Heyndrickxia acidicola: one gene and its partner. The protein of the gene in region 1 binds, or shares a complex with, the protein of each later gene. Links are inferred from orthologs where the notes say so. Each region holds a gene or a part of one and is shown on either strand. Other genes may lie near its edges.

The links.
Region 2: the proteins of uvrB (region 1) and pcrA are in contact, whole or in part, in a crystal structure (PDB 7EGT), measured with the Thermus thermophilus proteins. The link is inferred for Heyndrickxia acidicola from one-to-one orthologs. Residues at the interface, in WP_096411307.1 of Thermus thermophilus: Glu23, Leu25, Arg26, Asp27, Gly28, Glu29, Arg30, Phe31, Arg55, Glu326, Asp327, Phe328, Glu379, Ser382, Gln383, His398, Gly400, Arg401; in WP_096412145.1 of Thermus thermophilus: His654, Arg656, Phe657, Gln666, Asp668, Glu669, Lys680, Arg681, Leu682, Ser683, Lys685, Tyr686, Ala687.

The regions. Positions count from the first base shown.
Region 1 is NZ_KV440953.1:4,482,994-4,497,957, forward strand. Bases 7,231-10,112 are described here. They hold uvrB (excinuclease ABC subunit UvrB), read left to right. Parts: upstream 7,231-7,622; coding sequence 7,623-9,602; downstream 9,603-10,112. Other genes in these bases: uvrA (excinuclease ABC subunit UvrA), read left to right, coding at 9,610-10,112. In the rest of the region: A5N88_RS20835 (aminotransferase-like domain-containing protein), read right to left, coding at 1-626; A5N88_RS20840 (DMT family transporter), read left to right, coding at 831-1,769; A5N88_RS20845 (ArsR/SmtB family transcription factor), read left to right, coding at 2,047-2,382; A5N88_RS20850 (heavy metal translocating P-type ATPase), read left to right, coding at 2,686-4,848; A5N88_RS20855 (HD domain-containing protein), read left to right, coding at 4,862-5,506; A5N88_RS20860 (CsbA family protein), read left to right, coding at 5,869-6,123; A5N88_RS25215 (hypothetical protein), read right to left, coding at 6,358-6,585; A5N88_RS20865 (DUF2164 domain-containing protein), read left to right, coding at 6,744-6,989; more of uvrA, read left to right, coding at 10,113-12,492; A5N88_RS20880 (glycosyltransferase), read right to left, coding at 12,571-14,964. UniProt on the Escherichia coli protein: The UvrABC repair system catalyzes the recognition and processing of DNA lesions. A damage recognition complex composed of 2 UvrA and 2 UvrB subunits scans DNA for abnormalities.
Region 2 is NZ_KV440953.1:2,988,567-3,003,611, forward strand. The notes cover bases 5,585-8,547. They hold pcrA (DNA helicase PcrA), read right to left. Parts: upstream 8,192-8,547; coding sequence 5,978-8,191; downstream 5,585-5,977. Other genes in these bases: ligA (NAD-dependent DNA ligase LigA), read right to left, coding at 5,585-5,875; pcrB (heptaprenylglyceryl phosphate synthase), read right to left, coding at 8,255-8,547. Also shown: aceA (isocitrate lyase), read right to left, coding at 1-603; aceB (malate synthase A), read right to left, coding at 804-2,381; A5N88_RS13985 (CamS family sex pheromone protein), read right to left, coding at 2,627-3,802; more of ligA, read right to left, coding at 3,869-5,584; more of pcrB, read right to left, coding at 8,548-8,938; A5N88_RS26165 (hypothetical protein), read left to right, coding at 9,321-9,443; A5N88_RS14005 (tetratricopeptide repeat protein), read left to right, coding at 9,634-10,899; A5N88_RS24980 (hypothetical protein), read left to right, coding at 10,910-11,062; A5N88_RS14010 (SpoIIE family protein phosphatase), read left to right, coding at 11,311-12,453; A5N88_RS14015 (CheR family methyltransferase), read right to left, coding at 12,680-13,504; A5N88_RS14020 (response regulator), read right to left, coding at 13,543-15,045. UniProt on the Escherichia coli protein: A helicase with DNA-dependent ATPase activity. Unwinds DNA duplexes with 3'-5' polarity. Translocates on single-stranded DNA with 3'-5' polarity. Initiates unwinding more efficiently from a nicked substrate than double-stranded DNA.

The DNA of each region.
Region 1 (14,964 bases):
CTGTAGGTTGGTCTTTCAATCAGAACCGTATCTCTTGGTTTTACCAGTAATCGTGCTGCTAAATCAATGGCCTCTTGTGAGCCGGCAGTGATTAATAGCTCATCCGCGTCCAAATGGAAATAGTATTCATCTGTGAAATAGCGGCAAAGAGCTTCACGAAGCTCCAAATCTCCCTGTATCGTAGAATATGTACCAAGCACTTTAGGATATAGATCAAATACTTTTTTAACATAGGAAGATAAATAATGATTTGGCAATAGATTCGGGTCGAGCAAGGCCTTTGAGAATTGATATTCAGCCTTGACCTGATGGATTTCAGAAAGACTGTTTTCATAGACACAAGCAGAAATTATGGGGTTTTGCTGTGTATCAATGAGCATCAGGCTGTCCGGCAAAACATAGTACCCGGATTTATCCTTTACAAATACTTTTTTATTCAGTTTAAGCAATTGAAAGGCTTTAAAGACCGTTAACCGGTGCACGTCAAGCTGGTTCGCGAGTTCTCTGATAGAAGGGAGCTTTTCGTGTGCCGCCCATTCCCCTCTGCGAATCCTTTCCAGAAGATAATCATAAACCTGTTCATAGAGCTTCTCTGCAGGGGCATTTGAGTGTACCGTTTTTTTCATAAAAGACCTCCTTTTCTGCCATTATACAAGATTATTCTGAAAACTGTTCTGTTGATTTTCATCTGTTCTGTACCTTGGGATTTATGATGGAAGTAAGAAAAACAAAAAGCTGTTGTGAAGAAGGGCTATAAAGGGTTTTGTCCTTTATGCGTACAGCACAATTTTTGCGAAAGCAGCCCTAGTAGAAGAAAAGGAGGAATTGATTTGGTACTGTTCAATTATGTCTTAATGTGCCTTATATTCGGAACCACTTTTTTAGCCATTAAGGTGGGGGTTGATGCGGGAGCGCCGCCCTTTTTCTCTGCAGGTCTCCGTTTCTTCCTGGCCGGAAGTATATTATTTTTATGGATGGTACGGCAAAGAAAGGCGCGGTTTTCTCTATTGCTGCGCAGGGAAATGGTCTTGACAGCGGCAGGCCTAACCTTTGGAACGTTTGCAATTTTGTATTGGTCTGAACAATATTTAAGCTCTGGAATTGCAGCGATTCTTTCCGCAACAGGGCCGCTCATTACTCTGCTTCTTCAGGCAGCGATTTCACGAAAAAGACTTTCTGTCACATCGATTGCAGGATGTATCACGGGAATGGCAGGGGTCATTTTGCTTTTACTGCCTGGATTAATGATTAAAGTAAGCAGGCTTTGGGTTTTTGGCTGCATCGCAATCATGTTGAGCCAATTCTTCTATTCTGCTGGGGCTGTGTATTCCAAACGTGTTGTCCAGCGGTTTCAAAATACATCTCCCATTGCATTGAATGCTGCCCAGATGATTTATGGAGGAGCGATGCTGTTTGTTTTATCATTGTTTACGGAACATGTGCATATCAGCTCCATGCTGACACTAAAGGCACTTTTTTCACTTATCTATTTAATCGTTATTGGTTCCATGGTGGCACACACCATTTTCTATTGGCTCGTGGCAAAAACCAATCCGGTATTTCCGTCCACCTGGCTTTATATCTCGCCTTTAATAGCCTTGCTCCTTGGAGCCATTTTAAACAAAGAGCCCCTTTCTTTTCTCTCGTTCATCGGGGGATTCACGATAATCATAGGAATTGTTTTGGTGAATAAAGATTATTTCAGGCAAATGGCTGGAAAAAAACGAATTCAGATAGTGAGTCGCGAAAAGCCGTCTCCTCCTGTTTAAGAGCAAAGTGAGGACCTCTTTCATGTCCAATTAGTTTCCTGAAAACTCGCTTTAAGCGAGTTTTTTTAGTGTGCAGGATAGGAGAACGAATGTGCAAATCCGGATATAACGACATCTTTATTCGCCCCAATTTTAGTGTTTTCATAAAACAAAAAAACTGCATGTATGTAAAAGCTGACGAATGGAATAGCTTGACCATCCATAACACTTTCCCTACAATAGCAGTAACATATATGCGCATATACTCATATAGTGAGTGTACTAGGAGTGATCCCATATGGATTTTAATGCAGTAAACACAAAAAAACAGGATACGTTTAAGGGAGAGCTGGATAAAGATACCTTATTTATCGTTTCTCAAACGTTTAAGGCATTATCGGATCCTACGAGGATTCGCATCCTGCATCTGCTGGAAAGTAAGGAGTGTTCCGTAAACGAGATTGCCGAGCAGCTATCGCTCTTGCAATCCACGGTTTCCCACCAGCTGAGATTTTTGAAGAATTTAAGACTGGTTAAGTACAGGAGGGAAGGAACAACTCTGTTTTATTCCCACGACGATGATCATGTCATGCATCTTCTTTCCCAAGCCATTGAACACGCAAACCATCAATAATTTCGTTACAAGGTTTAGGAGCTGGCAAGCAGCAAGGAAGTAGAAATCCGATAGAAAATAGAATTGATACTATTTTTAAAAAGGCTATGTTAAAGAACGATGTTGATTGGAGAAAAAGGCACTTGGCTCATGCTTGGAAAAGCTGTTAGGGAAGCCCCCGCAGGAGATGCGACAAGGAGCTCGACTACCGTCGCCTGAAGCGGAAATCAACAAGCATGATTTGCAGAACCTTTTTAAAAGAAACAGGACCATCGATGAAAGACAAAAGTACCGTTCATACAAGAACGATAATGGGGGATGGGCATGGCTGAATATAAATTACAGGGACTTTCCTGTGCGAATTGCGCCAGAGAGATGGAAGAACAAATACAAAAACTCGAAAACGGAAAAGAAGCAAGGATTCTTTTTAATTCAAGCAAGCTGGTCATACCAGATGGTGTACCAATGGATCGAGTGCAGAAAATACTGGCTGGGGACGGGGCGGCCATTGTAGCACCTGCAGCTGGCGGGGGTGGAGTCCATAGCCATGCCCATGATCATTCTCATCATGGACATACTCATGGGCATCAGCACGGTCCGTCCATTAAGCTGCTGATTGGAATGTCTGCAGTTCTCTTTCTGGCAGCACTCCTGTTTGGCAGCCATGTAAATCAAACGACTGTCATTCCTTTATATCTTTTAGCTGCTATCATCAGCGGCTACCAAACCTTTATAAAAGGCCTAAAGAATTTATTTTCTTTAAAATTTAATATTGATACGTTAATGACCATTTCCTTAGTTGGGGCTTTTTGTATCGGGCAGTGGCGGGAAGGGACCTTTGTAGCCATTCTTTTCGGCATTAATGAATATCTTGAAGGACTCGGCATGGAAAAGGCAAGAAAGTCAATGGAAAGCCTGTTGGAGGTAGCCCCGAAGGAAGCAGTGCTGCTTATAAATGGAGAGGAGCAGATTGTTTCCATTGAAAGCCTAAAGGCCGGTGACACAGTTCTTGTAAAAGCAGGACAGAAAATTCCTTCAGACGGTATTATAATAGAAGGTATTAGTTCCGTGGATGAAGCGGCCATAACAGGTGAATCCATGCCGCTTACAAAGCAAAAAGGCGACGCTGTTTATGGAGGCAGCCTTAATCATGATGGGCTGTTAAAAGTACAGCTTGAAAAGGCGTATCAAGACTCCTCGCTTGCTAAAATTCTCCATCTGGTGGAGGAGGCACAGGAAACCAAAACCCCCACAGAACAATTTATTAATCGCTTTGCGAGGTATTACACACCCATCATTATGGTCATTGCTGCAATGGTGATCCTGATTCCCCCTCTGTTTATGGGAGGAGATTGGCATACATGGATCTATCAGGGGCTGGCAGTTTTAATTGTGGGCTGTCCGTGTGCGTTAATTATCTCTTCTCCGATTGCAATCGTATCGGGGATAACCCGAAATGCTCGAAATGGAATTTTGGTAAAGGGCGGAATTTATCTCGAACAGCTTGGAAAGCTCGACATTATCGCCTTTGATAAAACGGGCACTTTAACAAAGGGCGAACCGGTTGTAGAAGATATAAAAATATATGATGATACCTTTTTTTCCATAGCAGCATCTGTAGAAAAATCTTCTTCTCATCCACTTGCAAAAGCAGTGTTGAAAAAGGCTTTAGAGGAGCATCAAGCAGTCCTCCTGGAGCCTGAAAATGTGACAGTGATCCCTGGACAGGGTGTTAGAGCTACTATCAACGGGGGAGAATACTTTATTGGTAATGAAAAAGGGATCGATTCTGCGATTCTTTCTAAATCAAACAAACAGGACATACAGGAGTTAAAATCCAGAGGGTACACGCTTGTGGCAGCAGCCTCTAACGAAAAGGTGCTGGGACTTTTCGGGATTGCTGATGAAATTCGCAGGGAAAGCAAAGGAATGTTAGACAATCTTCATAAATTGGGAATAAAAGAAACAGTGATGCTGACAGGCGACCATCAAAAAACGGCCGAAAAGGTATCCAGTACTATTGGGATTCATGAGTACTTTGCAGAGCTTTTACCGGATGAAAAGGTGGAAAAGGTAAGGGCTCTGACGAAAAGCGGAAAAACGGCCATGGTGGGAGACGGCATTAACGATGCACCTGCACTGGCAGCTGCTGATATCGGAATTGCAATGGGGAAAGGGACAGACAGTGCCATTGAAACAGCGGATATTGTCTTGATGCAGGATCATTTAGGAAAGCTGCCGGCTGCCATTTCTCTTTCTAAAAAAGTAAACAGGGTGATCAAGCTGAACATCGGGCTTGCACTGGGCCTGAAAGTGGCGGCTCTTCTACTGACCATTCCAGGCTTGCTTACACTCTGGATTGCCATTCTTTCCGATATGGGAGCAACCATCCTTGTGACACTGATCAGCTTAACGGTTCTAATTGAAACCAAAAAAGCCGGGCCAATTCAGGCGACTGCTATTCACAGACCAGACACAGCACGATAGGAGGGCATAGCATTTGGGAATCCATCAATACTTTAAAAGTCTTTCAGACCTGGAGAAGCTTTATCGTTGTCCAGGAAAATTTAAATTTGAAGACCATTCAGTCGCAAGCCATTCTTTTAAGGTAACCAAAATAGCTCAGTTTATGGGCACAGTTGAGGAAAAGCATGGGAGCCAGGTGAATTGGAAGTCCCTATATGAGAAAGCTTTGAATCACGATTATCCTGAATTATTTACAGGGGATATTAAAACGCCTGTGAAGTACGCTTCAGATGAGCTTCATGATTTATTCAGCCAGGTAGAGGACCAGATGACGAAGAAATTTATCTATCGGGAGTTCCCCAAAGAATATCAGGAAATCTACTTGGAAAGATTCCGCGAAGGGAAGGATGACACACTGGAGGGCATGATATTGGCCGTATCTGATAAGGTCGATTTATTATATGAATCCTTCGGAGAAATCCAAAAAGGAAACCCTGAGCCGCTGTTCCAGGAAATTTACGAGGAATCTCTGAAAACCATACTGCAATTCAAGGATTTGGCTTGTGTTCAATATTTTTTAAATGATGTGCTGCCGGATATGCTCAATGAAAAATTTATTGAGCACAGCGATTTAAGCTTTATTACCGAATCGATTGTTGATGGAAATAAAGGAAGCTGAAAAAGCGGATTCCAATCTGAACCAATTAAAAGTATTCTTAAAAAGGCTTTGTTAATTTTAAATGTTGAGAGTGCTCGTGTTTAGCTCATTCATGGGGGTTTTTTACACAGGTAAGCTAATAACAACAGCGTCCATTAACAAAGCCTTTATACTAAAGTATTTCTTGGAAAAGTATGCAGGTAAAAAAAGCCTTTCTTCCTTTGGAATTGGATTTATCAGAAAATAAATGAAAAACCACTTGTTTTTTTTTCGTATTTGTGAAAAATTTATAGATAAGGTGATTTTCAAAAAGAGCGAGTTCGCCAATGGTTCTTTTTGGGCATTGGTGGGAATATCTCTCATAATAAGAGGTGAGCGGTCAGATGGTTGATCAGATTTTAGCAGCCCTTTTTCTTCCGGGGATTCTGGTTGTCTTTTTTACAAGAGTTACGTTTAACCAGATTATTGGTCTTGTCCTTACGGTGGCACTGATCGTTGCATCCGTTTATAAGGGATATACACGTACCTGGACCTTATTTATTATCGATGCAGCATCGTTAACGGCGGGGTACTATTTTTCAAATATGATGATGAAGAAGCTGAAACATAAAGAAAAGGAAGAAAGCAAAGACGCTTAATGTCCAAAGAGAAAAAAAGGACACGAAGCGTTTTTATTTTAATAGGGGGTTCTAACTAATACATGCATAGCGCTGTTGGTCGTGCTGGTTGATTTACGCTGCAGGCACTCGCTTTCCGCGGGTCGCGCAAGGAAGCCTCCTCGTCGCAGGTTCCTGCGGGGTCTTCCCTGACACGCTGATCCCGCAGGAGTCTCGTGCCTTCCGCTGCAATCAACTTTGGATTGAGTTCTAATTTTAGGCTTTAACTGAGTAATTGGTTGTGCATGTATCATACTGCAGGTTGATTTCCTCTACAGGTACTCGCTTTCCGCGGGGCGGCCGGGAGCCTCCTCGTCGCAAGCTCCTGCGGGGTCTCCCCATGCCAGCTTTTCCCGCAGGAGTCTCGTGCCTTCCGCTGCTATCAACTTTGGATTGAGTTCTAATTTTAGACTTTAACTGAGTAATTGGTTGTGCATGTATCATCCTACAGGTTGATTTCCTCTGCAGGCACTCGCTTTACAAGGGGTTTCCCATAAAGCGCTATTCCGCAGTAGTTTCATATATCCGATCCAATTATCATTGGGTCAAATATCAGTATTGAGCTTTATCGAATCCTTCATTTTAAAAAGGAGTGTTTATAGATGATCAAGTTAAAATTGGAAAAAGAAGCAAAGGACAGGCTTATTTCGGATATTCAGCAGTTTATTTATAATGAGCATGGAGAAGAAATTGGGAGGCTGGCTGCTGAGCAGTATTTTGATTTTTTTAAAGAAAAACTGGGCCCTCTCATTTACAATCAAGCTCTTTATGATGCAAGGGTCTTAATGGAACAAAAGATGATGTCTTTGGAGGAGGATTTTTATACTCTGGAAAAAAGAGTAAAATAACGGTATGTCAGCTGAAGGACAAGCTATCTCTAAAGATTTGTTGAAACAAAAATGAAAGAACCCTTGCATATTAGGAGGGGCTTTTTCATTTTGGCTTTGTTAAAGGACACTGTTGTTTTTTAGCTCATTCGTGTGAATCTGCCGTTTCACACGCCTTTCAGCACAGCTGAAAGGTACAGTAAAGAAAGGAACCAAAGCAAACTTATTTGCTTTTGGTTCCTTTCTTTACTGTAAAATGAGCTAAAAAACGAGCAGTTATCAAAATTAAAATTTAACACAGTCTTTATTTTAAGCCTAGGCTGTTTTCGCATAGATTGTTGTTCTTCGCAAAAGTGCTAAATTCGTGTGAAGTGAGTCTTCGTGGCATCTTTCCGTAAGCAATTCACAAAATTACTGCAGAGCCTGTGAATTTCATTATTTTTTTGTTTTAAATAGCAATAAAGTTTACGAAAAGAGCCTTAGCCAAAACAAAAAACGAAAATTTGTTCGCTTTTTTCTGGTTAAAAAATAGCTGTTTGTGGTAAAATAAGGACTATGGTTATTTAATCGAACTTTACTTTTTAGAAAAATATTTTTCTAGAGTTTTCATACATTTTTTGATTGCAGATAGAGAAAAGATAGGAGGTTACCCATTTGGAACAACAGTTTGAATTGGTTTCAAAATATAAGCCCGATGGCGATCAGCCTGAAGCAATTAAAGAGCTGGTAGAGGGAATTAAAGCCGGGAAGAAGCATCAGACCCTGCTGGGAGCAACAGGTACAGGAAAAACATTTACTATCTCCAACGTCATTAAAGAAGTAAAAAAACCGACGCTCATCATTGCCCACAACAAAACCCTCGCCGGTCAATTATATAGTGAATTCAAAGAATTTTTCCCTAATAACGCAGTTGAATACTTTGTCAGTTATTATGACTACTATCAGCCTGAAGCCTATGTGCCGCAAACGGACACTTTTATAGAAAAAGATGCCAGCATTAATGATGAAATTGATAAGCTGCGCCACTCTGCCACATCCTCTTTATTTGAACGGGAGGATGTCATTATCATTGCCAGCGTTTCCTGTATTTACGGCTTGGGTTCACCTGAAGAATACCGGGAAATGGTCTTGTCACTTCGTACTGAGATGGAAATTGAACGAAATCAATTACTTCGCAGACTTGTTGACATCCAATATGCAAGAAATGATATCGACTTCCAGCGCGGAACGTTTCGTGTGCGCGGAGATGTAGTGGAAATCTTCCCGGTCTCACGGGATGAACATTGTATTCGTGTGGAATTTTTCGGAGATGAGATTGAGAGGATTCGGGAAGTCGATGCCTTAACTGGTGAAATTCTGGGCGACCGCAATCATGTTGCCATCTTTCCGGCATCCCACTTCGTAACCCGTGAAGAAAAGATGCGAATTGCCATTGAGAACATTGAGAAGGAATTGGAAGAGCAGCTTACAAAGATGCGTGACAATAATAAGATTCTTGAAGCACAGCGCTTGGAGCAAAGGACCCGGTATGATCTTGAAATGATGAGGGAAATGGGCTTTTGTTCAGGCATTGAAAACTATTCGCGCCATTTGACATTGAGGCCGCCCGGCTCGACGCCGTATACTCTTTTGGACTATTTCCCGAAGGACTTCCTTTTGGTTGTTGATGAGTCCCACGTTACGCTTCCTCAGGTGCGCGGGATGTTCAACGGCGACCAGGCACGCAAGCAGGTCCTTGTCGATCACGGTTTCCGGCTCCCATCTGCACTTGACAACCGGCCGCTGACCTTCACTGAATTTGAAGAGCATGTAAGCCAGGCAATCTTTGTTTCCGCAACACCAGGCCCGTATGAGCTTGAGCACACTCCGCAGATGGTGGAGCAGATTATCCGTCCGACAGGCCTTCTCGACCCGTTGATTGATGTGCGGCCAATAGAAGGCCAGATCGATGACCTTCTCGGTGAAATTAATGAGCGTGCAGTCAAGAATGAACGTGTGCTTGTGACCACGCTTACCAAAAAAATGTCTGAAGACTTAACACATTATTTAAAAGACATTGGGGTAAAGGTTCAATATATGCATTCCGAGATTAAGACGCTTGAGCGTATTGAAATTATCCGTGACCTGCGTATGGGGAAATATGATGTTTTAATAGGGATCAACCTTCTTAGGGAAGGGCTTGATATTCCAGAGGTCTCGCTTGTCGCGATCCTGGATGCCGACAAGGAAGGATTCCTCAGGTCTGAACGTTCGCTTATCCAGACCATTGGGCGTGCTGCAAGGAATGCAAACGGTCAGGTTATCATGTATGCGGATAAACGGACCGACTCCATGGAAAAAGCAATAGAAGAAACAGCACGCCGCCGCGCTCTCCAGGAAGAATACAATAGAGTACACGGTGTAACGCCGACAACCATTCAAAAGGATATTAGGGAAGTCATTCGTGCTACTCAGGCTGCTGAAGAGCAGGAGACGTACATGCCGGCTAAGAAAGTGGTCAAAATGACGAAGCAGGAGCGGGAGCTGTTAATCGCTAAATTAGAAACAGAAATGAAAGAAGCAGCCAAAGCCCTTGATTTTGAACGGGCCGCTGAGCTTCGGGATTCATTGCTGGAATTAAAAGCGGAAGGATGAGAAAGGGATGGCACAGGATAAAATTATTGTACAGGGTGCAAGAGCACATAATCTAAAAAATATCGATGTAACCATTCCTCGTGACAAGCTTGTTGTGTTAACAGGTTTGTCCGGTTCGGGAAAATCGTCCCTCGCATTTGATACGATTTATGCAGAAGGACAGAGACGCTATGTAGAGTCCTTGTCTGCTTATGCCCGCCAGTTTCTGGGACAGATGGATAAACCGGATGTGGATGCTATTGAGGGGCTCTCACCGGCCATTTCCATTGACCAGAAAACGACGAGCCGCAATCCCCGATCGACCGTTGGGACCGTTACAGAAATATATGACTATCTTCGTCTATTATTTGCAAGGGTAGGGAGGCCGATATGTCCTAACCACGGGATTGAAATTACATCCCAGACCATTGAGCAGATGGTTGACCGGATTATGGAATATCCTGAACGGACAAAGCTTCAGGTATTGGCGCCGATTGTGTCCGGCAGAAAGGGCTCGCATGTAAAGCTTTTGGAGGACATTAAAAAGCAGGGATTTGTGCGTGTAAGAGTCGATGGCGACTTGCAGGATTTAAGTGAAGACATCGAATTGGAAAAAAATAAAAAGCATACCATTGAAGTGGTTGTTGACCGTATCGTTGTAAAGCCGGATGTCACTTCAAGGCTGGCGGATTCGCTTGAAACCGCCCTGAATCTTGCAGATGGCAAGGTCGTGATTGATGTCATTGGGGAAGAAGAGCTTTTATTTAGTGAGCATCATGCATGCCCTCTTTGCGGATTCTCGATTGATAAGCTTGAACCAAGAATGTTCTCTTTCAACAGTCCGTTTGGGGCTTGCCCTGAGTGTGACGGACTGGGATCGAAGCTTGAAGTGGATGTGGATCTCGTCATTCCAAATAAGGATCTCACTCTTAAAGAGAATGCCATTGCCCCTTGGGAGCCAGTAAGTTCAAAATATTATCCTCAGCTTTTAGAAGCTGTTTGCAATCATTTTGGAATTGATATGGATATGCCGGTTAAAGAGCTTCCGAAGCATCAGCTTGATAAAATCCTTTATGGTTCTGAAGACGAGGGAGTATACTTCCGGTATGAGAATGATTTTGGTCAGGTAAGGGAGAATTATATCAAGTTTGAAGGCGTAATCAGCAATGTAGCAAGGCGGTACAAAGAAACAGGCTCCGATTTTATACGCGAGCAAATGGAAAAGTACATGGGCCAGCACTCATGTCCGCGCTGCAAAGGCTATAGGCTGAAGGAAGAAAGCCTTGCTGTGAAAATTAATAACCACCATATCGGCCAAGTGACAGAACAGTCCATTGAGGATGCAAATGAATTCTTCTCCCATTTAGACCTTACAGAGAAGGAAAAGCAGATTGCGAACCTTATTTTAAGGGAAATTCGTGAGCGCCTTGGATTCCTTGTCAATGTGGGACTGGAGTATCTGACTCTGAGCAGGGCTGCAGGGACTCTTTCAGGAGGAGAAGCCCAGCGGATTCGCCTTGCCACTCAGATTGGTTCCAGATTGACAGGTGTTTTGTATATTCTGGATGAACCATCCATCGGGCTTCATCAGCGGGACAATGACCGCTTAATTGAGACAATGCAGAACATGCGTGACATCGGCAATACCCTGATCGTGGTCGAGCACGATGAAGATACGATGCTTGCGGCTGATTATCTCATTGATATTGGGCCGGGAGCAGGCGTACATGGAGGACAAATCGTATCGGCCGGCACACCGGAGGAAGTGATGGCAGATCCTCATTCCCTCACAGGCCAGTATTTATCAGGGCAGCGTTTTATTCCGCTTCCCCAGGAGCGCCGCAAGCCGGATGGCCGCTTTATTGAAATCAAAGGGGCAAAAGAAAACAACTTGAAAAACGTCTCTGTTAAATTCCCATTAGGGATGTTCATTGCTGTCACAGGTGTTTCCGGATCCGGGAAAAGTACCATGATCAATGAAATCCTTCATAAGACCCTGGCTCAAAAGCTCCATAATGCTAAGACGAAGCCTGGTGAGTTCCGGGAAATCAAGGGAATTGACTACTTAGAGAAGGTCATTGATATTGACCAGTCTCCGATCGGGCGTACGCCGCGCTCAAACCCTGCCACATATACCGGGGTATTTGATGATATCCGGGATGTCTTTGCCTCTTCAAATGAAGCAAAGGTCCGCGGATATAAAAAGGGGCGCTTTAGCTTCAATGTAAAAGGCGGACGCTGTGAAGCCTGCCATGGTGACGGCATCATCAAAATTGAAATGCACTTTTTGCCGGATGTGTATGTTCCGTGCGAGGTTTGCCATGGGAAACGATATAATCGTGAAACGCTGGAGATCATGTACAAAGGCCGTAATATTGCCGATGTTTTAGATATGACCGCAGAAGATGCCTTAACCTTTTTTGAGAATATTCCTAAAATTAAACGGAAACTGCAGACAATTGCGGATGTCGGCCTCGGATATGTGAAACTCGGGCAGCCTGCCACCACTCTTTCAGGAGGGGAGGCGCAGCGGGTGAAGCTGGCTTCTGAGCTGCATCGCCGGTCAACAGGCCGTTCCATGTATATCCTGGATGAACCGACAACCGGCCTGCATGTTGATGACATTGCCCGCCTTCTGGATGTTCTCCAAAGGCTTGTGGAAAATGGGGATACCGTGCTTGTCATCGAGCATAATCTCGATGTAATCAAAACAGCGGATTATCTTATTGATCTTGGCCCTGAAGGCGGAGAAAAAGGCGGAACGATTGTGGCAACAGGGACACCTGAAAAAGTAGCCGAAACACCAGAGTCGTATACTGGAAAATATTTAAGGCCTATCCTCGTTCGAGATGCAGATCGCATGAAAAAGCGGGTATCTGATTTGGAAAGTGTAGAGCTGACAAAATCGTAATATGAAAAAGCTAACTCTTAGTGAGTTAGCTTTTTTGTATGTCTTTTTTCAAAGCCAATAGAAATCTTTTATACTCTTTCATTTACAGACCTTTTCATAGAACATGGCAAGTGCATCTTCACTATACTTTTTATAGTCAAACTTCTGAGCGTCGATTCTTCTTTCCTGGATGAAGTGCTCCATGCCTGCCCGAAGGCCTTCAATGGAGTTGTCAACAACCATCCCGTACCCATCGCCGACAACGCTTCTTGAACCGGGGATGTCGGTTACAATGATTGGTTTTCTTAAAACCAGTGCTTCCAAAAGGACCATGGGCTGTCCCTCGTGGTTGGAGGAAAGGACAAAGCAGTCGCATTGATCCAATAAAAGATATGGATTCTCCAGCTGCCCTGTAAAAATTACCTGATCCTCTAAGCCCAGTTTACGAGTATGATCGATTAATTGCTCTCTCAGGTCGCCATCTCCTACAATGTACAGCTTTGCATTCGAATGGTTTCCTGCAATGGGGGCAAAGGCACTAATTAACTTTTTCTGATCCTTTTCAGGGCCAAGCCGCCCAATATTAATAAAATTAATGTCCTGTGCATGTGGGGTTGGGTACTGTCGGGCCTTTGGAAGCTGCAAAAAAGTAAAATCATGCTCTTCGCCAAATTCGTATTGGAACGCCTGCTGTTTTAATGACAAAATCTTATTATAATCAATGGAATTCATAACAAAATCCATTTTTTCCTGAGGTGCTTTTAGAATGTGGCTGAGCTGCCTTCTATTTTGTTCGTTTGTCAATTTTGATACGCTGATCACCTTGTCAAATTGGTCATAAAGCGAAAAGATCACCTTTAGATTCTTTCGGTGCGGATAGCGGTCAAGCACCTTCTTCTGAATTTCCATCCCCATATCGTTATGTAAGAAAATGCTTTTCTTTTTAAAGGAACCAAATCCTATCAAGGAGGTCCAAAAAGGGCTGTATCCGCTGAAATCAATGCCAATATCAAATTCCGTTCCGCCTGTAATCCGCTCGAGCTCCCTTTTATACATCTGTTCTGGCAGGACTCTTTGCATAAAACGGGAATAGGCGCCTCTTTGAAGAACAAGGTTGTGGCGGTACCATTCGGAAAGCGTGGCATTCCAGGAGCCGACACGGAAAAGATGCTTTACATTTTTATTAATCTTCGACAGATTCGATTGCTTTTCTTCTTTTGTATTATTCCCATAATCAATCAGTGTCACATCATATTGATTGTAATCAATGGCATTTAAAAGATTGATAACAGAGCTTGTAATCCCGTTATTTAAAAATCCGCCTGGATACAGAAGGATTTTCGTTTTGTCGTTTTTAATTTTAGACAAATGGGGAGTAGGCTTTCCTTGAAAAACAGTTTCTATAAAGCGCTGGGTGGCAAGTCCATCATCGTTGTAGCAGTATGTTTGCAGAAAATGTTGGTATTTTGCAGCATACTGCTCTTTTTCTTCATCAGAATGCTGAATCGCATGAATGACTTCTTCTAATGTTCTGCAAACAGGGCCAGGCAGTGCTTCCAGAGGGATGTAGGTTCCTCTTTCCTTTAAATAATCTGCATCATCGTATGTAAAAAAGATGACAGGTTTTTTGGTTGGAAGGTATTCAAAGAAGATGCTGGAATAATCGGTAATTAACATATCAACAATAGAGAGCAGCTCGTTGGTGTCCAGTTTATTCGGCACACAGAGATGCCCCATTTGATTTTGGTTAAAAAATTTATAAGCGTAATAATGAGATTTGAGCAGTACGATATAATTTTCACCAGCCTGCTGCTGAATTTCCTGAACGCTTTGCAGTAATGCTTCACTTTCATTGACTTCCTCACCCAACCGCCCTCTCCACGTTGGCGCATAAAGGATGATCTTCTTTTCTTCTGGTATGGAAAGAAGAGCCTTTATTTTTTGCTGGTCTGCCTGGTACATGAGATCACCGCGGGGATACCCGGTATCCAAAATGCTCCCATTATAAAGGGAATACACATCATGGGATTTAAGGAGTGTTTCGGCGGTAAACCGATTCGGGCTGACCATATAATTACTAAAAAGAAAATTTTTCTGGATGTTCTTATGATCACTCAAGCCCCGAACGGGAATATCGATTCCCATTTTTTTTAAAGGAGTGCCATGCCAGATGTTTGCATAGATTTGTTCTTTTCTTTTATGAAAATAATAGGGAAAGGTCGTATCGTTTATTAAATATTTCGCTACTGCAAGGCATTTAATATAGGCGGCACTTCTGTATTTGACAAAGATTACATTCCGTCTTGTTTTATAGTCGTCCTGAATCTGAGATTTATCAGCTATCGCCCACACATGGAGACAATTCTGATAATCATTGTGATCAATAAGGTATTTAAATACGGCATAAGGATTTCCAGTCATACTTTGGCCGTGATAGGCTTCATAAAAAATGATTCGATTGTTTACAGGCTTTTTCTCAGTATACTTTGCATA
Region 2 (15,045 bases), 1.5 Mb from region 1 along the record:
ACGGACCGCTGTTTGTGTCGGCAGCAGGACTTTGCCTCCTAAGTGCCCGCATTTCTTTTCAGAGGAAAGCTGGTCTTCAAAATGAACGGCAGCAGCTCCTGCTTCAATCATGGATTTCATCAATTCAAAAACATTTAACTGACCACCAAAACCTGCTTCTGCATCTGCAATAATCGGTGCAAACCAGTCAATGCTTTTGTCTCCTTCTACGTGATGAATTTGGTCCGCTCTTTGAAGTGCCTGATTAATGCGCTTTACCACCTGGGGAACGCTATTTGCAGGATACAGGCTTTGGTCAGGATACATATGTCCAGAAAGATTGGCGTCAGCAGCGACTTGCCATCCGCTTAAATAAATCGCCTTTAATCCTGCCTTGACCTGCTGGACTGCCTGGTTTCCCGTTAACGCTCCCAGTGCTGGAACATACTCCTCTCGATGCAAAAGCTCCCAGAACTTCTCCGCCCCGTGCTGTGCAAGAGTATAAGCAATATCAAGCGATCCCCTCAGCCTCAAAACATCTTCAGCCGTATAAGTACGTGTCACTCCGCTCCAACGTGTATCCTGCTCCCAGCTTTCTTGCAATTTATCGGCTTTTCTATTCATTTCCTTCATCCCTTCTTTGATTTCAATATTTTTTCATTGGCTGTTTTCGCGTTGCTTTACGTACAAAGAATGATTCCGTGAGTTGTCTGTCTTCATGGCATCTTTTCGTAAGCTCTTCACAAGTTTTAATACCGAACATATATTTAAAATGATATTTTTGTGTCCAATAGCAACAAAGTTTACGAAAAGAGCCTTTTCGTTTAAAGCAATGCGTATCCTGGTATGGTTAAAAAATCCTGAAATTCATCTTCCGTGATTAGACTGGCAAACAATTCTCCCGCTTCTTGAACTTTTTCTCTGCCCATCTCTTGCTGAATCAATTGAATCTCTTCATTCTTGATTTCTTGGTACATGTCAAACGTAACCTTCCTTCCATCCTCCATCACTCCTTTTGGATGGCGGATCCATTGCCAGATCTGTGCTCGGGAAATTTCAGCTGTAGCAGCATCCTCCATTAAGTGGTGGATGGGTACTGCTCCCCTTCCCCTCAGCCAGGCGGTTATATACCTTAAACCCACACGAATGTTCTGCCTTACTCCTTCTTCTGTTATATTTCCTGCAGGTACAGCCAGCAGATCTTGTTCTGACACCTCGAAATCAATCTGTTTCTGTGAATCTATTTGATTTGAACTCTTCATTTCTTTATTAAAAACCTCCATGGCTACCTTCACGAGTGCAGGGTGTGCCACCCACGTGCCATCGTGTCCATCCTGCACCTCTCTTTCTTTATCCTGGCGTACCTTGTTAAAGGCCTCCTCATTTTTCTGCTCGTCTCCTTTTACAGGAATCTGTGCAGTCATTCCCCCAATTGCCGGCGCCATTCTGCGATGGCAGGTTTTAATGGTGAGTAGTGAATACGACCTCATAAATGGAGCTGTCATTGTAACCAGTGAACGATCCGGCAATATGACATTAGGCTGGTTTCTCAGCTTCTTTAAATAGCTGAAGATGTAATCCCATCTGCCGCAGTTCAGTCCTGCTGAATGCTCCTTTAACTCATAAAGAATTTCATCCATTTCAAAGGCTGCTGGAAGGGTCTCAATCAGTACTGTCGCTTTAATGGTTCCTTTAGGAATTCCAATGAATTTCTGGGCAAAGGTGAAAACATCATTCCAAAGTCTTGCTTCCAAATGACTCTCAAGCTTGGGTAAATAAAAGTAAGGGCCCGTGCCTTTCTCCACAAGATGGATCGCATTATGAAAAAAATACAAACCAAAATCATACAAGCTTGCGGAAATAGGTTTCCCATCCACCAATACATGCTTCTCTTCCAAATGCCATCCCCTTGGCCTGACAAACAAAACGGCGGTTTCCTTATTCAGCACATAGGTTTTTCCATTCTCCCCGTATACAGCAATGGTTCTATCTACCGCATCTCTCAGATTCCGCTGTCCATCCATCACATTTTCCCATGTAGGCGATGTCGCATCCTCCAAACATGCCATAAACACCTTTGCCCCCGAATTCATTGCGTTAATAATCATCTTTCGATCTGGCGGCCCTGTAATTTCCACCCGGCGATCTTGAAGATCGGCTGGAAGCGGCGAGATAGACCAATCTCCATTTCGAATGGGTTCCGTTTCAGAAAGAAAGTGAGGGAGTTTTCCTCCGTCCATTTCCTGTTGTTTGCACTCTCTGTTCTGTAACTGTTTCTTTCGTTCATTTCCAAAGTGCCTCTCAAGTTGTTCAATAAAATGTAAAGCACCTGGTGTTAAAAGATCTTCATACTTTGCTTTCAGCTCCTTAGCTACGGATATTCCAGCCGTTTGAGTATCCATCTTTTCACATCACTCCTTTAATATTGTTATAAAACAATTTACTAATTTATGTTTGTATTATATAACAGAAGATCAAAGACTGGAACTATTTTTTTGAAATTTTCTATAAATATTTTCGACATTTCTCGTATTGTTTTATGACGGCTTCCCTTAAACCGCTCCATCAAGCTAATAGACATGGAAAATCCTCAAATAAAAAAGCTGATAAAAGAAGAGGCTTTCTCTTTTTTATCAGCTTTTTCAGCTTATTGATATATATGGACAGATGTATCTGTTTGGCCAGGGCTCCTTGTTATAAGGGCTTTTATATCGCCGCCAGCCGTAATCTTTATTTGCAAGTCTATGGTATCCGGGAAAATAGATGGTACAATCCCCGCTATATATTGTGTAAAACCAATAACTTCAGCTTCTCCAAAAAATTGGAGAGGAATTTCTGCTTTTAATTGAGTAAGCTTATTTCCGTTATAGAATGCACGCCCAATTACTCCATTATAATTAGGAAAATAGTTCTCTACCCGCTTTTTAAACTTATCAAAAACACCTGCATCGTGCGGGTGATCTGAATCAGCCTGCGATGACGGGAAAAGATAATATTGATTTTGAATGGCATTCCAGCTCCCAATGGAGGAGCTTCCCGCCGGAACATTAGTATAGGCAAAATAATTTCCTGGAACAACTGAATCCTTATCCTTCTGCTCAAATAAGGCAATGGTGATCGGGACATTCTTCAATTCGCTCATAGCACGGAGTCGTTTTACCACTTCAGCAGCAATGCTTTTTCCCTCACTGTCTATTGCAGCCTGAGAGAGAGAAGATTGGGTGGTCGTCCCATTTTGGCTTTGATAAGAATTCGTTGAATTAAGTGCCAAACCTATGACGACGCCACCTAGCCTCACTGTATTTTTATCCGTCTTAACTAAATAGTCATGTTCCAGGATATTAGCAAGATAGATCGGGCTATTTTGATTTTGTGAATCGATTGAACCTTTCCCGCTTAAAGGAGGATTTAATCCAATATTTTGACTGGGTGGATTTACTTCCTTTTGTACAGCCTTCCACTGGCTTGGTGTAAACTTACGGTTAAGCCACATCTTCAAGGTATCCGCGTCCAGTATCTGCCCTTCCTGGAACAGATATTTCTCAGGCGAATACGTGGTTTTCGCTACACGAAGGAGCCCCGTTTCAAATTCCTGAATATCATAGCGGGTGTTTAAATTATTGACGGTCAAACCTCTGCTTTTACTCGGCTTATATGGCAATATCGTTCGATAATAATTATCGGATATTTGGTAATTTGGTATAATCGCTGTCTCTTTTTGATTGTTTTTTTCTTGCACAACCTTATCCTCTGACCCGAAATTCGAAGTACATCCTGCTGTTAGCAAGACTACTGTTACTAGTAATGGCAACCATTTTTTCATGCTGATTCTTCCACCTTTATTACATACTAAAGGAAAGCCTTCCCCAATGGTTTCCTTTTAAGAAGCTCACTCTTTTACTTCTTGTACAAAACGATTTTCATCCCAGACCTCTATTCCCAGCTGTTCCGCTTTTGTAAGCTTTGAACCGGCATCTGCCCCGGCAATAACTAAATCCGTCTTCTTGCTGACACTGCCCGTTACATTAGCCCCTAGTGCTTCCAAACGCTCCTTGGCCTCTTCACGGGTCATTTGCTCAAGTTTTCCTGTCAGTACTACGGTTTTTCCTGCTAATGGCGAGGAGGCGTTCACTGCTTCAACAGGCTTTGGTCCCTTGTAAATCATATTGACACTAAGGGACTGCAGCTCTTTTACTAACTCCCTGGCTTCTTCGTTTTCGAAATACGCCACAATGGAGTCCGCCATCTTTTCACCAATATCCTGAATGGCTGTCAGTTCTTCTCTTGTTGCTGCCTGCAGCTTCTCCATAGTTTCAAACGTTTGAGCAAGTGTTTTGGCAGCCTTGAAACCTACATGCCGAATGCCAAGACCAAACAAAAGCTTTTCCAAAGAATTTTGTTTGGACGCTTCTATGGCATCCAGTAAATTCCCTGCGGATTTTTCACCCATTCTTTCCAGGTTAAGAAGCTGCTCTCTTGTCAGTCTATAGATATCCGCTACATCATGGATTAACTGATGGCTAAATAGGAGGCTGATGACCTTTTCCCCCAGCCCTTCTATGTTCATTGCATTTCGTGACACAAAATGAATCAGGCCCTCGCGAATTTGGGCAGGGCACTTCGGATTGATGCAGCGGAGAGCCACTTCACCCTCCAAACGGATCAGTTCACTCTCGCAATCAGGGCAATGAGTCGGCATTTTAAACTCCTGCTCCTCACCTGTTCTTCTGTCCGTCAGAACATTCACTACTTCCGGGATAATGTCCCCTGCTTTTTTTACTACCACATAATCGCCAAGCATAATATCTTTTTCACGAATTAAGTCTTCATTATGAAGGGAGGCTCTTTTAACCGTTGTACCTGCAACCCGAACAGGTTCAAGAACCGCAGTGGGTGTTACAACGCCCGTCCTTCCTACATTTAGTTCGATACTGATCAATTTCGTAACGACTTCCTCTGCAGGAAACTTATAAGCAATGGACCAGCGCGGGGTTTTTACTGTTGAACCAAGCTCCTGCTGCTGGGCAAGAGAGTTCACCTTGATGACAATCCCATCAATTTCATACGGAAGGTCTGGCCGCTTTTCTGTCCAGTTTTTAATATAATCAAGCACTTCATCAATATTTTTACAAAGCTTGCGTTCTTTATTTACTTTAAATCCCAGGTCTTCAAGCAAATCCAGGCCGGCGCTGTGGGCGGTGACGCCTGTTTCACCGGGATCGCCGATGGCATAAAGAAAGATGCTTAAATTCCTTGAAGCTGCAATTCGCGGATCAAGCTGGCGCAATGAACCTGCAGCAGCATTTCGAGGATTCGCAAAAGGCTCTTCTCCGTTCTCTTCTTTCGCCCTGTTCAGCTGCTCAAATGATTTTTTCGGCATATAGGCCTCGCCGCGCACCTCGATAGAAAAAGGTTCTTTTATTCTGAGAGGAATAGATCGGATTGTCCTGAGATTGACAGTTATGTCCTCTCCAATGGTTCCGTCTCCGCGAGTGGCGCCTTGGACAAACAGTCCGTCTTCATAGCGAAGTGAGACCGCCAATCCATCAATTTTCAATTCGCAGACATACTCGTAATCTTCTCCTGCTGCCTGTCTTACTTTGCGGTCAAAATCACGTAAATCCTCTTCATTAAAGGCATTTGCCAAAGATAGCATCGGAGTCCTGTGTTCCACTTTTGTAAAGGCTGACTGTGGTTCACCTCCTACCCGCTGAGTAGGAGAATCCGATGTAATCAGCTCTGGGTATTCAGCTTCAATATCATTCAGCTCTTTCAGGAGCCTGTCATATTCCGAATCAGGTACAGTTGGATGATCCTTTACATGGTATTCATAGCTGTACTGGTTTAATAGAGTATGAAGCTCTTTCACCCTTTTTTCAGCGGTTTTTATTTCCATAACAACAGCCCTTTCTATTTATAGCCTCCATCCTTATGAACAGAATGAAGACTGAAATTCTCTTGGATAAAATGGGCACTTTCCCTAAAAACAACTGATGCATTATGCCTTTGTAATAGGTGCAAACTCTGCCAGCAGCCTTTTAATGCCCACAGGACTAGGAAAAGCAATGTCAAGCTCAACACTTTTGCCGTCACCCTTTACGCTGACCACTGTGCCAGTGCCCCATTTTTTGTGCGCAGCTTTGTCGCCCACCTTCCAATCCGCAGTGCTTCCAGCAGAAGCATTTTGTGCAGGACGGACAACCGCCGGTCGGCGCGCCGGCTGCACGGAACGCTGAGCACCAAAAGAAGATGAAGCTTTGGTTTCTTTATGGACAGACTCCAGCAGCTCCTCTGGTATCTCATTAATAAATCGGGAAACAGGATTCATATTAGTGCGTCCAAATAAAGTTCTCATTCCTGCATTCGTTAAATACAGCTCTTCTTCAGCACGTGTAATTCCCACATAAGCGAGGCGGCGTTCTTCTTCCATTTCTGCTTCTTCCATTAAAGATCGGCTGTGAGGAAATACGCCTTCCTCCATGCCGATTAAAAAGACGATTGGAAATTCAAGCCCTTTTGCAGAATGCAAGGTCATCAAGACAATCGAATCAGCCTTTTCATCCTGCTCATCCATCCTGTCAATATCTGCGACAAGGGCAAGATCCGTTAAAAACGCAACAAGGCTCTTATCTTCGCTGCTTTCCTCAAAGTTTTTGGTTACAGAAAGGAATTCATCAATATTTTCAAGACGGCTTTGGGATTCAATTGTCTTCTCTGCCTTCAGCATGTCCCTGTATCCTGACTTCTCCAGAACTTCCTCAACCAGCTCCGTTACAGATAGATACTCCTGCATTTGAGTGTAATTATGAATAAGATCATAAAATTCCCTTGCAGCATTGGCGATCTTTGGGCTTACTCCAATAAAATCAATTTCCTGGATGGCTGCAAAAACAGAAATATCCTGATCTGCTGCATAACGGGCAATCTTGTCCATAGAAGTAGAACCGATTCCCCGTTTTGGAACATTAATGACCCGCTGCAAACTGATATCATCATTAGGATTAGCAATTAAACGCAAATAAGCGAGGATATCCTTGATTTCCTTGCGGTCATAGAATTTAATGCCGCCGACGATGCTATACTCAATGTTTGATTTTAGGAGTACTTCCTCCATAACACGTGACTGGGCATTCGTACGATATAAAATAGCAATATCAGAAAGCTTTCGTTTTCCGGAGGCAACCGCTTCTTTTATCTTGCCGGCTACGAATTGCGCCTCTGTTTGTTCACTGTCGGCGCGATAATAGGAAATTTTAGGCCCGTCTTGATTTTCAGTCCATAGGTTTTTAGCTTTTCGATTTTGGTTATTTTTGATAACCTCATTTGCAGCTTGCAGAATTCTTTTTGTAGAACGGTAATTTTGTTCAAGCAATATAACTTTTGCACGAGGATAATCCTTCTCGAAGGATAAGATATTGGCAATATCCGCACCGCGCCAGCGATAAATGGACTGATCGGAATCGCCTACCACGCAAAGATTTTGAAATCTTGCAGCGAGCATCTTGACAAGCATGTACTGCGCACGGTTCGTATCCTGATACTCATCCACATGAATGTATTGAAACTTGCGCTGGTAATAGGTCAGAACCTCTGGGACTCTAGTGAATAACTGAATGGTCAGCATGATTAAATCATCAAAATCCAGTGCCTGATTCTTTCTGAGCCTTTTTTGATACTCTGTATACACATCACTGACAACCTGATCGTAGTATCCCCCTGCCAGCTTGGAATACTCTTCCGGATCCACCAATTCATTTTTCGCACTGCTAATAGTTCCAAGGATTGATCGAGGATCAAATTTCTTAGGATCAATATTCTTATCCTTTAAAATGGATTTGACAACTGATTGCTGGTCTGTCGGGTCAAGAATTGTAAAATTCCGGTTAAAGCCTATACGGTCAATGTCTCTTCTTAAGATCCGCACACACATGGAGTGGAATGTGGAAATCCAAACCTCTTCAGCTGCACCGCCCATAATTCCAGCTATACGTTCTCTCATCTCTCGAGCTGCTTTGTTTGTAAACGTAATGGCCAGGATATTATAAGGATTGACTTCCTTCTCCACCATCAAATACGCCACACGATGAGTCAGCACCCTTGTCTTTCCACTTCCCGCTCCAGCCATAAGCAATAGGGGGCCTTCCGTTGTTTTTACTGCTTCCTGCTGTTCTGGATTCAATCCAGATAGTAATCGATCTGTTAAAAATTGCATGACTTCACCACCATTTAGAACATTTGTTCTTATTATAATCTATTTTCAAGGTTTATTGTTACATTATTTTACCGCTCTGACTGTACCTAATGCCTGTTCAAGATCGTCATAAACTGCATTGCCCACCACAATGACGTCCGCATGCTCGCCCATTTCCTTCGCCTGTTCGCTTGAGCGGATACCTCCCCCATAAAAAAGCCTGGAGTGTCTTAAATGTTTTTTAGCTGCCTTGACCATATCGACATTTCCATAACGACCGCTGTATTCCATATAAAAAATAGGCATTTTAAACAAGTTTTCTGCCATCATGGCGTACGCTTCCACATCTTCCTGTGTTAAATCGGTACGGGCTTTTGTCAGTTCGGCCGCTTTGCAATCTTCATTCAAAATACAATATCCCTCAACAAACAGCTCGTCCCAATTTAATAGTTCTCCATACTCTTTTAACGCTTCATGATGCACACCTGTAATCCAAGAGACATCTCCGCTGTTCAATACAGATGGAATAAGATATAAATCAAACCCAGGGGTAATAGATTCAAGGTTAGAAACTTCAAGTACACACGGAACAGTATATCTTCTAATACGTGACATAAGGTTCAGCACATCCTCCAGTGTAACCGTGTCTGTTCCTCCAACGATGATGGCATCTGTCCCTGATTCACAAATTCTCTCCAGGTCCGTATCATTAATCTCCTTATTTGGGTCAAGCTTAAAGGCATGCCGCCATTCACGAACATCGTACATACTAAGATAAATCCTCCATTCTTTATTCCATAGTCATCATTATATCATTTGTTCGAATCGGCAAAAAAGGATTTCCTTGAATATGTGAATAGACAAATATTTGGTTAATATTCCTGTTTTTCATAAAGCGCCATGCCAAAAGATACAGACATTCAGACTTTGGAAATAAAATGATCTTATATAGTAAAAAAGACTCACAAAAAGTAAAGGTTAGTTTTAATAAAAACGATTTTTTCAGGATTTTAGGAAAACATGAAAATCATTCTCCATTTAATCCATTGAAATCCATGCCACTTTCCCAAGTAAAATAGGCCATATTGTGTGATAAAATAATAACAAGACTTTCCACCGTACAAACTTTTGTTAAGGAGGAATTAATAGTATGAATAAAAAAAGTGTGCCAGAAAAAATCACAAAACGAGATGTAGATGCCCTTATTTACAAAATGGATAAATTATTGAATGAAAAAAGAGATACTAAATTTAACAGCACCAGAACAGCATGAGTCTATAGAAATAGGCGAATAGCCTATTTTTTTTGCTCCCGCCCACATCAAGAAACAATCGCCTCTTCCACTCATATAGTTATAGATATAACCGAATTGTTCGTAAAACATCCTTGAATGGCTATCCTATTTTCCTATAATGCCAAGTTGAGGTATACTATTACCATATAAGAATGTCTTAGGTGATGCTATGAACATCGGTTCCATTATAAAAATGAATAGATTGAAACAAAACTTGAAGCAAGAAGATTTGGCGGAAGGAATTATTTCCACTTCCTATCTGTCAAAAATTGAAAACGGTAAAATTGAGCCGAATGATGAAGTGATCAAGCTGCTCTGCATGCGCCTGGATATTGAAATTAATAGACAAATTGATGAGGAAACGAGAGAGCTTTGCTACAATTGGTTCCACATTCTGTTAACATCCTTTAAGCCGAGCATTTTGAAACAGGAATATCAGCGCATGTCAGAGCTCACCAACACCATTCCGGATCTTGAGCTTCAAATTTTACTGAAGATTCACGTTATCAGATATTTTTTGAAAATAGGAGAAACGAACTCCTCCCTCGAACAAATCAATCAATTAAAAGAGATCAGTACCACCTTCAGCGGAAAACAAAAATACTATTGGTTTAAGTTCAATGGCAACTATCACTCTATCACGGAAGAAGACAGTAAAGCCCTCCAATTCTATACAATGGCAGAAGACCTAATTGCGAAAAACGATTTGCCTGATGAAGAGATTGCTGACCTTCAATATGTCTTAGGGGTCACTTACAGCAAGCTGCGCCTCACTTCGGAAGCCCAAAGCTATGCCAATAAAGCGCTTGATTTCTACCGGCAGATTTATAATTTCTCAAGATGTGCGGAATGCCATTTGATATTGGGGATATCGTACAGGCGGATTCAGAACTATGACAAAGCCATCAAAAATTATCAGCTGGCAAAGCAGCTGGCGGAGCATGATGATACAACGGAAATTATCCAATTAACTCATTTAAATTTAGGGTATTTGTACTATGCTCAAGGCAAAACAGACCAAGCCATTAAATATTTAGATATGATTGTAGAGGAGAAAGAATCCTCTTTAGAAAACCGTCTACTAGCTTTAACCGCAATTGTTGAAGAATACTATAAAGCTAACAATTATGAGGAAGCAAAGAGACGAATTGAAGAAGGTTTAGGTCTAATAACTGAGGAAAATAAAGAAAGATACTTATTGTTTTATTATGAAATTTATACCTACCGTCATCTTACTGAAAGAAATTTGGAAAAATTCGAGGAAATGATGGTTCATGAGTTTATTCCGTACTTAGAAGAGCAAAAAGATTACGCTAGATTGACAAATTATGCTACATTGCTCGCTAATTACTATGAAGATCTGCATAAATATAAAACAGCAACTAAGTACTATAAACTTGTCAACTTTTCATATAAGCAAATTAATCAAATATAGGAGGAAAATAATGAAAAAACTTCTCATTTCTCTTGGGGTAAGTGCATTATTAATTGGTGGTGCAATTGCTTCAATACACACCAATAATCATAAAGTAGTAAATGTTGCAGCTGGAGAAAAAGAACCACGCGTACTCAGCTCTTATAGCATCACTTTAGAATAGAAAAATTCACAGAACCCATACGTTCTTATTCAGCTGGCATAAGCAGGGAAATTACCTCACTTCCTTGCGCCAGCTTTATTTTGCTTTTTTAGCCTTCTTTTTTTCAACCTTCCCAACCTTATTCCCTATCTCCTCCCTTTCTTTCTTTGTACCTTCCCTATCTTACGGTATACTAGATATATAGAAAATAGATGTGCAGCAATAAGCAGAATACAATTTTTGCATATTTTCAGATTAGAGGGAATACGATGTCCATAGTGATTGTAGACGACAACAAGGTCAATCTTTTTGTAATAGAGAGAATTCTTAAAAGTGAAGGCTATACAGATTGTGTGCTGCTTTCCTCAGCCCGCGAATTATATACATACTTAAAATTGGATACAGGGGATACTCCGAAGGAATCAGTCGACCTGATTCTTATGGATATTATGATGCCGGATATTGATGGAATTGAGGCTTGCAGGCGTGTACAGGCCGTACCAGAGCTTAAAGATATTCCGATTATTTTTGTTACTGCTTTAGAGGACTCCAGTAAGTTAGCTGCCGCTCTGGATGTTGGCGGCATTGACTACATAACAAAACCGATTAATAAAATTGAATTAATCGCACGTATACGTGTAGCCTTACGATTGAAATATGAAAAGGATTGGCACAGAGAACAGGATGAAAAAATCAGAATGGAGCTTGACCTTGCCACACAGGTACAGACCAGTCTATTAAGCCCGCCGGTCAATGAAGAAAAGATCAATATAAGCGCCTCTTATTCGCCGTCCTTTAAATTGGCCGGTGATATGTATTACTGGCATAAAATTGACAAAGACCGCTATGGAATCATTCTTCTTGATATGATGGGACACGGGATCTCTTCTTCGCTTGTGTGCATGTTTATCTCTTCCGTACTGCGGGACTCCATTCGATCCATCGTTGATCCTGCACGTGTTATAAAAGAGTTGAATCGCTGGATGTCCTTTTTGAGTAAACAGACCAATCAACTAAATTATTATTTTACAGCAATATATATGACGGTGGACACCAAAAATAAAACGGTTGAATACGTGAATGCCGGCCATCCTCCAGGCTTTGCTCTAATAGATGGAGAGAAAGTGGTGCCGATGTCTCAAAAAAACTGCGCTGTCGGTTTCTTTGAAAATATGGATTTTGAAAAATCCGCCATCCAGTATAAGGATCAGCTTCAGATCATGCTCTATACAGATGGTGTGATGGAAGCAATTGATGAATGCGGATTGGACGGGATGGAAAAGATTATGGATGCGTCCTCCATTCCACATCATCATGATTCTGAAATTAATCCCATTGATCTTATTATCACTCCTGAGTGCCAAATCACCCAGCATGACGACATGTGTGTTGTCCTTATACAAGCACACTAATGAAGAAACGCGGAAGGCGTATGGATTTCATAGTCTTCGACTGGGATAAAGGAAACTAGATGTTGACTTATCGTAGGGAGGAGACGCAGAAATTCGCTGGGCGATAGGCGCTGGAGCTAAAAAGAGACTGCATTGCTTACATAATTGATGCAATAAAACATTTTATACTTTCCTATAAAAAAGCCGCTATGCAAGAGAATTCTCCTTGTATAGCGGCTTTTATCTTTCATCTTGTTTTTCGATACAATCGTTCGTCACGGTCAAACTCTTCATAGTTATCAAAGTTCACCGAGGTTCTTAAAGTTTCTTTGCTTCCCAATCCAAGAAAACCTCCATGAGACAGGCTTTCATAAAATAACTGATAAACACTGTTCTGCAAATCATTATTAAAATAAATAAGCACATTGCGGCATATCACCAGATGAAACTCGTTAAATGACCCATCCGTTACTAAATTATGCTGGGCAAATATAATACTTTTTGCAATATGCCGATGAAAATAAGCGTGCTGGTCATCTGTCGTATAGTACTCGGAAAAGGCACGCGTCCCTCCGGCTTTTATATAGTTGGTGGTATACGTCTGCATGCGGTTTAAAGAAAATACGCCTGCTTCGGCTTTTTGCAATACCCTTTCATTCATGTCCGTTGCATAAATCTTTGTTTTTTCTGCCAATCCTTCTTCTTCCATTAAAATAGCCATGGAAAAGGCCTCTTCTCCGGTAGCGCAGCCTGCATGCCAAATGCGGATTTCCGGCAGCTCCCTTAACAAAGGGATAACATTTTTTCTTAAAGAATAAAAGAAGCTCGGATCTCGGAACATTTCTGTCACATTAATGGAAAAATCATTTAAAAGCTTATTCACATATCCTTTTTCATGGAAAACCTTCTCAATTAATCCGCTGACTGTATGTATTCTGTCCAGCTGCATACGATTATGGATTCTTCGTTCGATTGAAGAACGCATATACTTACGAAAATCAAAACCGGAAATACGGTAAACAGCTTCAAGAAGCAAGTCAATCTCTATGGTTTCACTGTTTGCCACTTTCATTTCCAACACAAAAACGTCCCCTTTCAATTGCCAATGCGTTATTTTGCCAGCCAGACCCTCATAACGGAATACAGCTGTTCCAGTTTAAATGGTTTACTAATATAATCCGACGCTCCTGCTTCAAGGCACTTATCCCTATCACCTTTCATTGCTTTAGCCGTAAGGGCAATTATCGGCAGGTCACGTTTTGATAAATCCGTTCGAATACGGCGGATTGTTTCATATCCATCCATATCCGGCATCATGATATCCATGAGAATAATATCGATTCCATCTGTCTTTTCCAAAAGGTCAAGGCACTCCAGCCCATTATTGGCTGTGATGATATTCATCCCCTCATGGTTCAAAGCTTTCCTTAGAGCAAATATATTGCGGTTATCATCGTCCACTACCATGACGGTTTTATTTTTAAATACATTTTCTGTTTCTATAAAGATTTCAGGTGTATCCGCCATTTCAGCAACAGGCTCTGGTAATACTTCCGCTGAAGCTGCTACTTCCAATTGAGTCAGCTGCTCTTCGTTTACTGCACTCTTTTCCATGCCATTTGGAAGGCTGGGGATGTATAGCGTGAAGATGCTGCCCTTTCCTTCCTCGCTGTCGACCGTTATCCAGCCGCCAAGCAAACGGGCAAATTCCCGGCAGATTGAAAGCCCCAGACCGCTTCCGCCGTATTTCCGGACAGTTGCTCCGTCAGCCTGTTGAAAAGCTTCAAATATTAGTTTTTGTTTATCCCTGGAAATACCAATTCCCGTATCTGCCACGGAAACCTCAAGCCAGTATTCTGCCCCTGTCGTGCTGACCCATTTTGAAACTGAACTTTCATCTATCTTCCTAATCGCTACATGGACAGATCCTGCTTCGGTAAATTTGCAGGCATTTGATAAAAGATTTTTAATAATCTGCCGGAAGCGTTTTTCATCCGTATAGAAAATATTTGGAACATCCCTGCCTTTAAAGATCGAAAGCTCCAGCCCTTTATCACTCGCTACGTGAGCAAAATTGCGTTCAATATGGGCCGGCAGCTCACTAAGGTTCATTTCCCCATACAGCATTTCCATCTTACCTGCTTCAACCTTTGAAAGGTCGAGGATATCATTTATTAAGGAAAGAAGGTCCTGTCCGGAGGAATGGATAACCCTTGCAAACTCCTCATCCTCTTCTGTCAGATGGCGGTCTGAGTTTTCAGCAAGCATTTCGGACAGGATCAGAATGCTATTAAGCGGTGTCCGCAGTTCATGAGACATATTGGCAAGGAATTCTGATTTGTACTTCGAGCTTTGCTGAAGCTCCATTGCCTGCACTTCAAGATTTTCTGTGACTTTTTCAAGTTCAAAGGTTTTATGCTCAGCATCCTTTGTCCGTTCTTCCAGCTGTTCATTTATCATTTGAAGCTCTTCCGATTGGGTTTGGAGCTCTTCCGATTGAGTCTGAAGCTCTTCTGACTGAACTTGCAATTCTTCCGTCATTGCTTGTGATTCCTTCAGCAGCCGTTCTATTTCCATGCGGCCATTGATACTATTAATTGTAATACCAAGTGT